Regions from separate parts of the Streptomyces sp. NPDC058620 genome, predicted to be linked through region 2. Evidence: riboswitches for the same ligand, from Rfam matches in the RefSeq annotation. Region 2 holds a riboswitch; the other holds the start of a gene.
The links. Region 2 has a riboswitch for glycine ahead of gcvT (glycine cleavage system aminomethyltransferase GcvT). Riboswitches for the same ligand answer to the same signal wherever they lie in the genome.
Positions count from the first base shown of each region.

Region 1 (3,364 bases), on a different contig from region 2:
CACCACGACGACCGTCATACCGGCCATCACGGCGCTCGCGGCATTGGTGCCGTGCGCCGACGAGGGGATCAGGCAGACCGTGCGCTGCTCGTCACCGTTGGCCCGGTGATAGGCGCGGACGGCCAGCAGACCGGCGAACTCACCCTGCGAGCCCGCATTGGGCTGGATGGAGACGGCGTCGTAGCCCGTGACCTCGGCGAGGCGCTCCTCCAGCTCGCGGATCAGGGTCAGGAAGCCCTGCGCCTGCTCGGCCGGCGCGAAGGGGTGCAGCGCGCCGAACTCGGGCCAGGTGATCGACTCCATCTCCGTGGTCGCGTTCAGCTTCATGGTGCAGGAGCCGAGCGGGATCATGCCGCGGTCCAGCGCATAGTCGCGGTCGGCCAGCTTGCGCAGGTACCGCAGCATCGCCGTCTCGGACCGGTGCTGGTGGAACACGGGGTGGGTGAGGATCGAGTCCGTGCGCAGCAGCCCTTCGGGCAGCGTGTCGGCGGCGCCCGCGTCCAGCGCCTCGATGTCACCTTCGGCGCCGAAGGCGGCCCAGACAGCGGCGACCTGCGTACGGGTCGTGGTCTCGTCGCAGGCGAGGGAGACGAGGTCGCCGTCGACGAGCCGCAGGTTCACTCCGCGCTCACGGGCGTCCGCGACGATCTCCGCGGCCTTGCCGGGCACCCGCACGGTGATCGTGTCGAAGTAGGAGCCGTGCACCACGTCGGCGCCGGCGGCCCGCAGGCCCTCGGCGAGGATCGTGGCGTAGCGGTGCGTGCGCAGGGCGATAGTCCGCAGCCCGTCGGGGCCGTGGTAGACGGCGTACATCCCGGCCATCACCGCGAGGAGGACCTGCGCGGTACAGATGTTGCTGGTGGCCTTCTCGCGGCGGATGTGCTGCTCGCGGGTCTGGAGGGCCAGGCGGTACGCCTTGTTGCCGTCCGCGTCCACGGAGACACCGACCAGGCGGCCGGGCAGGGAGCGGGCGAACTTCTCGCGGACGGCCATGAAGCCCGCGTGCGGCCCACCGAAGCCCATCGGCACACCGAAGCGCTGGGTCGTGCCGACCGCGATGTCCGCGCCCAGCTCACCGGGCGAGGTGAGCAGGGTCAGGGCGAGCAGGTCGGCGGCGACGGTGACGACGGCGCCGAGCTCGTGGGCCTGCTCGATGACGGGCTTGATGTCCCGGACGGCTCCGGAGGCGCCCGGGTACTGGAGCAGCACGCCGAAGACACCGCGCTCGGCGACGTCCGCGGGGATGCCCTCGGCGAGGTCCGCCACGACGACCTCGACACCGGTCGGCTCGGCACGTGTCTCTATCACCGCGATCGTCTGCGGAAGGGTGTCCGCGTCGACGAGGAAGACGCCGTTTTTGACCTTGCCGACGCGTCGTGCGAGCGCCATGGCCTCGGCGGCGGCGGTGCCCTCGTCGAGCAGGGAGGCGCCCGAGGTCGGCAGCCCGGTCAGCTCGGCGACCATGGTCTGGAAGTTGAGGAGCGCCTCGAGACGGCCCTGGGAGATCTCCGGCTGGTACGGGGTGTACGCCGTGTACCAGGCCGGGTTCTCCATGACGTTGCGGAGGATCACCGGCGGGGTGAAGGTGCCGTAGTAGCCGAGCCCGATCATCGGGGCGAGTACCTGGTTGCGGTCGGCGAGGGAGCGCAGCTCGGCCAGGACCTCGGCCTCGGTGCGGGCGGCGGAAAGCCGCAGCGCCTCGGCACTCCTGATCACGTCGGGCACCGCGGCGGCGGTGAGCTCGTCGAGTGAGCCGTAGCCGACCTGGGCGAGCATCTTCGCCTGGGCCTCGCCATCGGGCCCGATGTGGCGCTGCTCGAAGGGAATGCCCTGCTCCAGCTGGGAGAGCGGAGTGCGACGGGGGGTCATGATGGAGGCCTCCTGGTCTGTCACGACCTGCGAGGGGCACCACGGCGTGGGTGCCCGAACGGCCTCCCCCTCTGTCATCTCGACCTGAGAGCTTCACCGGCCGCCCATGGCGTACCGGCTTTCACCGTCGGTGAGGATGGGTCCCGTGCCGGCATGTGCCCGTACGAGTCCCGTCCTGCTTTCCAGAGTGACCTCAACCGTGCGGTACGGGGGCCTGAGAGATTCCGGGGAGGATTTGCTCCTTCGGCGCCTCCGGGTTCTTAACCGAAGGACTCTCCCGCACGGGGTCAGCAGCCACAGCCAGCCTACCAGCGGGCGCACGCCGGCCGTCTCGAGTGGCCGACGCCCCCGATCTGCACTTTCGTGGTGCTTGTGGAGTAATGGAGGGACCACCCTCAGTTGCTGCGACCAGTGGGAGGCACCGTGCAGACCGACATCGATCCGCGCAGCCTGATCGGCCGCAAGGCATTCGACCGCAAGGGCGCCAAGATCGGAACGGTGGATGAGGTCTATCTCGACGACGCGACCGGTGTGCCCGAGTGGGCGGCCGTCCGTACCGGGCTCTTCAGCAGGGACGCCTTCGTTCCGCTGGAGCCGAGCGAGTTCGTGGAGGACTCGCTGCGCGTCCCCTTCGACCGCGCGTTGATCAAGGACGCGCCGGACTTCGGCGTCGGACGGCATCTCTCACCGGAGCAGGAGCTGCAGCTCTACCGCCACTACGGGCTGGACTCGCCGCCCGACGAGCCGGCTCCGGACCGGGACTTCGGCAGGCTGGCCGGCCAGGAGGAGTAGTCCGCGGGGTCCTTCACGAGCGGCAGCGGATCGGCCGGCTGGAGCTCCGGATCGTCGATGCGGAAGGTGCGCACCCGGCCCGGGGCGTCGCCCGGCTCCTCGAAGCGCACCGTCACCCGGCCCACGCCGCTGCCCTGGACCCATCCGTGGCCGTAGGCCGCGTGCCGTACGTCGTGTCCCGAAGGCCAGCGCCGCGCGGCGAGCTCCCCGTGGGTCTCCTCAGCGGCTTCCTCACCGGCATCCGCCGGCTCCTCGTCGACGCCGGTCCCGTCGGTCTGCTCCGGGCCCGTGGCGGCGTTGCGCGCGTCGGCGGCCTGCGCGAACAGGTCCTCCTGGGTGAAGTCCGCCAGCCCCGTGACGCCCACTCCGAGCAGCCGTACGCCCCCGGTGGTGTCAACGGCCTCCAGCAGCCGTGCGGCGGCCTCTCTGATGACGGTGGGGTCGTCCGTGGGGCCCCGCAGCGTCTCGGAGCGGGTGAGCGTCGAGAAGTCGTAGCGCCGCACCTTCAGCACGACGGTCCGCCCCGACCGCTCCGCGGCCCGCAGCCGCCGCACGCACCGGTCCGCGAGCCGTTCCACCTCGGTCCTGACGCGCACACGGTCGTGCAGGTCCACGTCGAAGGTGTCCTCGACCGACACGGACTTGGCATCGCGCTCCGCCACCACGGGCCGGTCGTCGTACCCGAGAGCCATGAGGTGCAGCG
Region 1 is NZ_JBHXQO010000035.1:62,067-65,430, forward strand. Features, by position in the region: gene gcvP (aminomethyl-transferring glycine dehydrogenase) at 1-1,869, opposite strand, end outside; glycine riboswitch at 2,062-2,159, opposite strand; gene ACFWSK_RS26655 (PRC-barrel domain-containing protein) at 2,293-2,661, shown strand; gene ACFWSK_RS26660 (DNA polymerase IV) at 2,586-3,364, opposite strand, start outside.
Region 1: another riboswitch for glycine. It lies ahead of gcvP (aminomethyl-transferring glycine dehydrogenase); the one in region 2 lies ahead of gcvT (glycine cleavage system aminomethyltransferase GcvT).

Region 2 (3,364 bases):
CGACAGCCACTCGTGCTCCTTGCTGTACCGCAGCTGCTGGGGGTTGCTCATGACCTGAATTCTCCTGTACGCGGGGGAGTGCTGATGGACGGTGGTCTTACGGTGTGAGACGCGACTGCGTCACGCCAGGGATGCCGGGATGTCCCGGATGTCACTTCTGGCGCTTGTAGAACGGCAGGGCCACGACCTCGTACGGCTCGTGGGTGCCCCGGATGTCGACGCCGACGCCCGCGGTGCCGGGCGCGGCGTGCGCCGCGTCCACGTACGCCATGGCGATCGGCTTGCCCAGCGTGGGCGAGGGGGCCCCGGAGGTGACCTCGCCGATGACGGTGCCGCCGGCGACGACCTGGAATCCGGCGCGGGGCACCCGGCGGCCCTCGGCGACCAGGCCGACGAGCTTGCGCGGGGGAGCGGTCTCGGCGCGCTCGGCGGCGGCCGTGAGCGCCTCGCGCCCGACGAAGTCGCCCTCCTTCTCGAACTTCACGACCCGGCCGAGACCCGCGTCGAACGGGGTCAGCGCGGTGGTCAGCTCGTGCCCGTACAGCGGCATGCCCGCCTCCAGGCGCAGCGTGTCGCGGCAGGAGAGCCCGCACGGGATGAGACCGGCCGGGGCGCCGGCCTCGGTGAGGGCCTTCCACAGCCGCTCGGCGTGCTCGGGGGCGACGAAGAGCTCGAAGCCGTCCTCGCCGGTGTACCCGGTACGGGCGATCAGCGCGGGGACACCCGCGACGGTGCCGGGCAGGCCCGCGTAGTACTTGAGCCCGTCGAGGTCGGCGTCCGTGACGGACTTCAGGATGCCGGGGGACTCCGGGCCCTGGACGGCGATCAGAGCGTACGCGTCGCGGTCGTCCCGTACGACGGCGTCGAAGCCGGCGGCACGCTCGGTGATCGCGTCGAGGACGATCTGCGCGTTGCCCGCGTTGGCGACGACCATGTACTCGGTCTCGCCCAGGCGGTAGACGATCAGGTCGTCCAGGATGCCGCCGTCCTCGCGGCAGATCATCGTGTAGCGGGCGCGGCCGAGGCCGACCGTGCCGATGTTGCCGACCAGCGCGTGGTTCAGCAGATCGACGGCCTGCGGGCCCGTGACGGTGATCTCACCCATGTGCGACAGGTCGAAGAGTCCGGCCCTGGTGCGTACGGCGTTGTGCTCGTCGCGCTCACTGGCGTAGCGCAGCGGCATGTCCCAGCCCGCGAAGTCGGTCATGGTGGCGCCCAGCGAACGGTGCAGGGCGTCCAGCGCGGTGTGGCGGGGGGCAGGGCTCGGGGCAGTGCTCATGGATACGGCTCCAGGGCATGACGACAGAGGACGATCCCTCCCCATCTGTCATCGGAACCTGAGAGGTTCGCCGAGAGGCTCTGAAGGGGTGTCCCCGCAGAGGTCGGCTTGCACCTTGGGTGGAGCCGCGGACGGCTCGCTTTTCAGATCTGCCTCATCCACGCGGTACGGGGCCTGAGAGATTCAAGGGAGGAACTTGCTCCTTCGGCGCCCGGCACACACAGTGTCCGGAACTCTCCCGCGCGGATTCAAACGGCCGGTATGCAGTTGGCGGGGTCATCATCGCACGGCATGCGGGAGAGTGGGACGTCCGGTCCCGACGGATACGGGCCGGTGAGCCGGTTGTGCCGCATTACCTTTTCTTTACACTTCTTGGGCATACGTGGGTCACGGACAGGGGGAGGCGACGACGTTGCAGCGTTACGCGACGACCGCGGGAGCCGCGCACGGCGCGGTGCCACCGCAGCAGGCGATGCCCGTCCGCGCGCGGCTTGGCACGCACGCGCCCGTGGTGCGCGATCTGCGCAGCCGGGACGGGCGCAGCCCGCGCAGTCTGGACTTCGCCGCGGGCGATGTGGTGGTCGTCTCCGGGCTGCCCGGCAGCGGCAAGTCCACCCTGATCCGCCGCACGGTGACGGACCGGGCCATCGATTCCCAGGACACCAGGGACCGCTGGGCCCGCGCCCTGCCCCGTTTACTCCCGTACGCCCTCTACCGCCCCCTCGTGCGGGCAGCCCACTACACCGGACTCTGGCAGACCCTGCGTTCCGGTGAGTCCGTCGTGGTCCACGACTGCGGTACGCAGACCTGGGTACGGCGCTGGCTGGCGCGGCACGCCCGACGCCGGGGCCGCATCCTGCACCTCGTCCTGCTCGACGTCACCCCCGAGGTGGCCAGGGAGGGGCAGCGGGAGCGCGGGCGCGGAGTCTCCGGCTACGCGTTCGCCCGTCACCGGCGCTCGGTCGGCCGGCTGATGCGCGACACCGAGACCGGCCTGCTGCCTGCGGGGTGCGCCTCGGCGGTGCTGCTGGACCGCCAGGCCGCGGACGCGCTCGACCGGATCTCGTTCGAACGGATGTAGCTCCTTCTCCCCGGGCGGCGGACGCCGGCTCGTCTACGATCTCTGCCGCAGGGCAGGACCAGAAGGGAAGCAGGGGACCAGTGGACAATCCGGCGCCGTTCGAGACGCAGCCGCACCATGGCTGGCCGGCCAACGAGCTCGAAGAAGTACTGGCCGCGTCCGTCGGCGTCCCGGAAGCGGGCGGCCGGCTGCTCGAAGTGCTCGGCCGCAGCCGGCTCTGGGTGCCGCTGCCCAACGGCGGCAGTCCCGACGTCGCCGACCTCGACCTGCCGATGATGGACATCGGCGGCGCCGCGTACGTCCCGGTGTACAGCTCCGAGGCCCAGTTCCTGCTGTGCGTCGGCACCCACCTCTCCTTCGCCGTGGCCCCCGCCCGCGAGTTCGCCCGGGGGCTGCCCCCGCAGGTCGGCATCGCCGTGAATCCGGGCGGTGCCGTCGGGCTGCCCCTCCCGCCGCCCGCCGTCGCCGAACTGTGCAGCGCCGGACGCACCCCGCTGGACGGCCCCGCCAGCGGCGGCCGGGTCACGCTGTACGAGCCGGACTGGCAGGAGGACCCCATCGACTTCCTCGCGGCGGTGTCCGGCGAGTTCCAGGCGAGCGGCGTGGTGAGCACGGCGCGCCGGGCGCTGGCCAGCATCGAGGGCGGCGACCCGGTCCTCTTCGTCGGCGTCGAGTTCGCCACCTGGGACGGCGCGGGGCAGAGCGCCCCGATGGACGCACTCGGCCGTGCGCTGGGCCTGGTCCAGCCGCCCTGGCCGGTCAATCTCGTCCTGCTCGACGTGGCGCAGGACCCCGTCGGGGACTGGATGCTGGCGAAGGTGCGCCCCTTCTACCGGCGCGAAGGACACTGACCGCCGTCAAGTCGGTGTCAGAAGCGAGGCATAAGCTGGTTTGATGGCATGGCGGGGTCGCACCCGTGTGCCCGGAAGTGGCGGGGCGACACAGCGGATCGATGAGGGGCGGGACCCAGAGTGAGCGCGTCAGGCACCGCGGCGGCCGGGCAG
Region 2 is NZ_JBHXQO010000004.1:264,780-268,143, reverse strand. Features, by position in the region: gene gcvH (glycine cleavage system protein GcvH) at 1-51, opposite strand, end outside; gene gcvT (glycine cleavage system aminomethyltransferase GcvT) at 152-1,279, opposite strand; glycine riboswitch at 1,433-1,530, opposite strand; gene ACFWSK_RS07500 (AAA family ATPase) at 1,662-2,360, shown strand; gene ACFWSK_RS07495 (enhanced serine sensitivity protein SseB) at 2,441-3,211, shown strand; gene ACFWSK_RS07490 (enhanced serine sensitivity protein SseB C-terminal domain-containing protein) at 3,332-3,364, shown strand, end outside.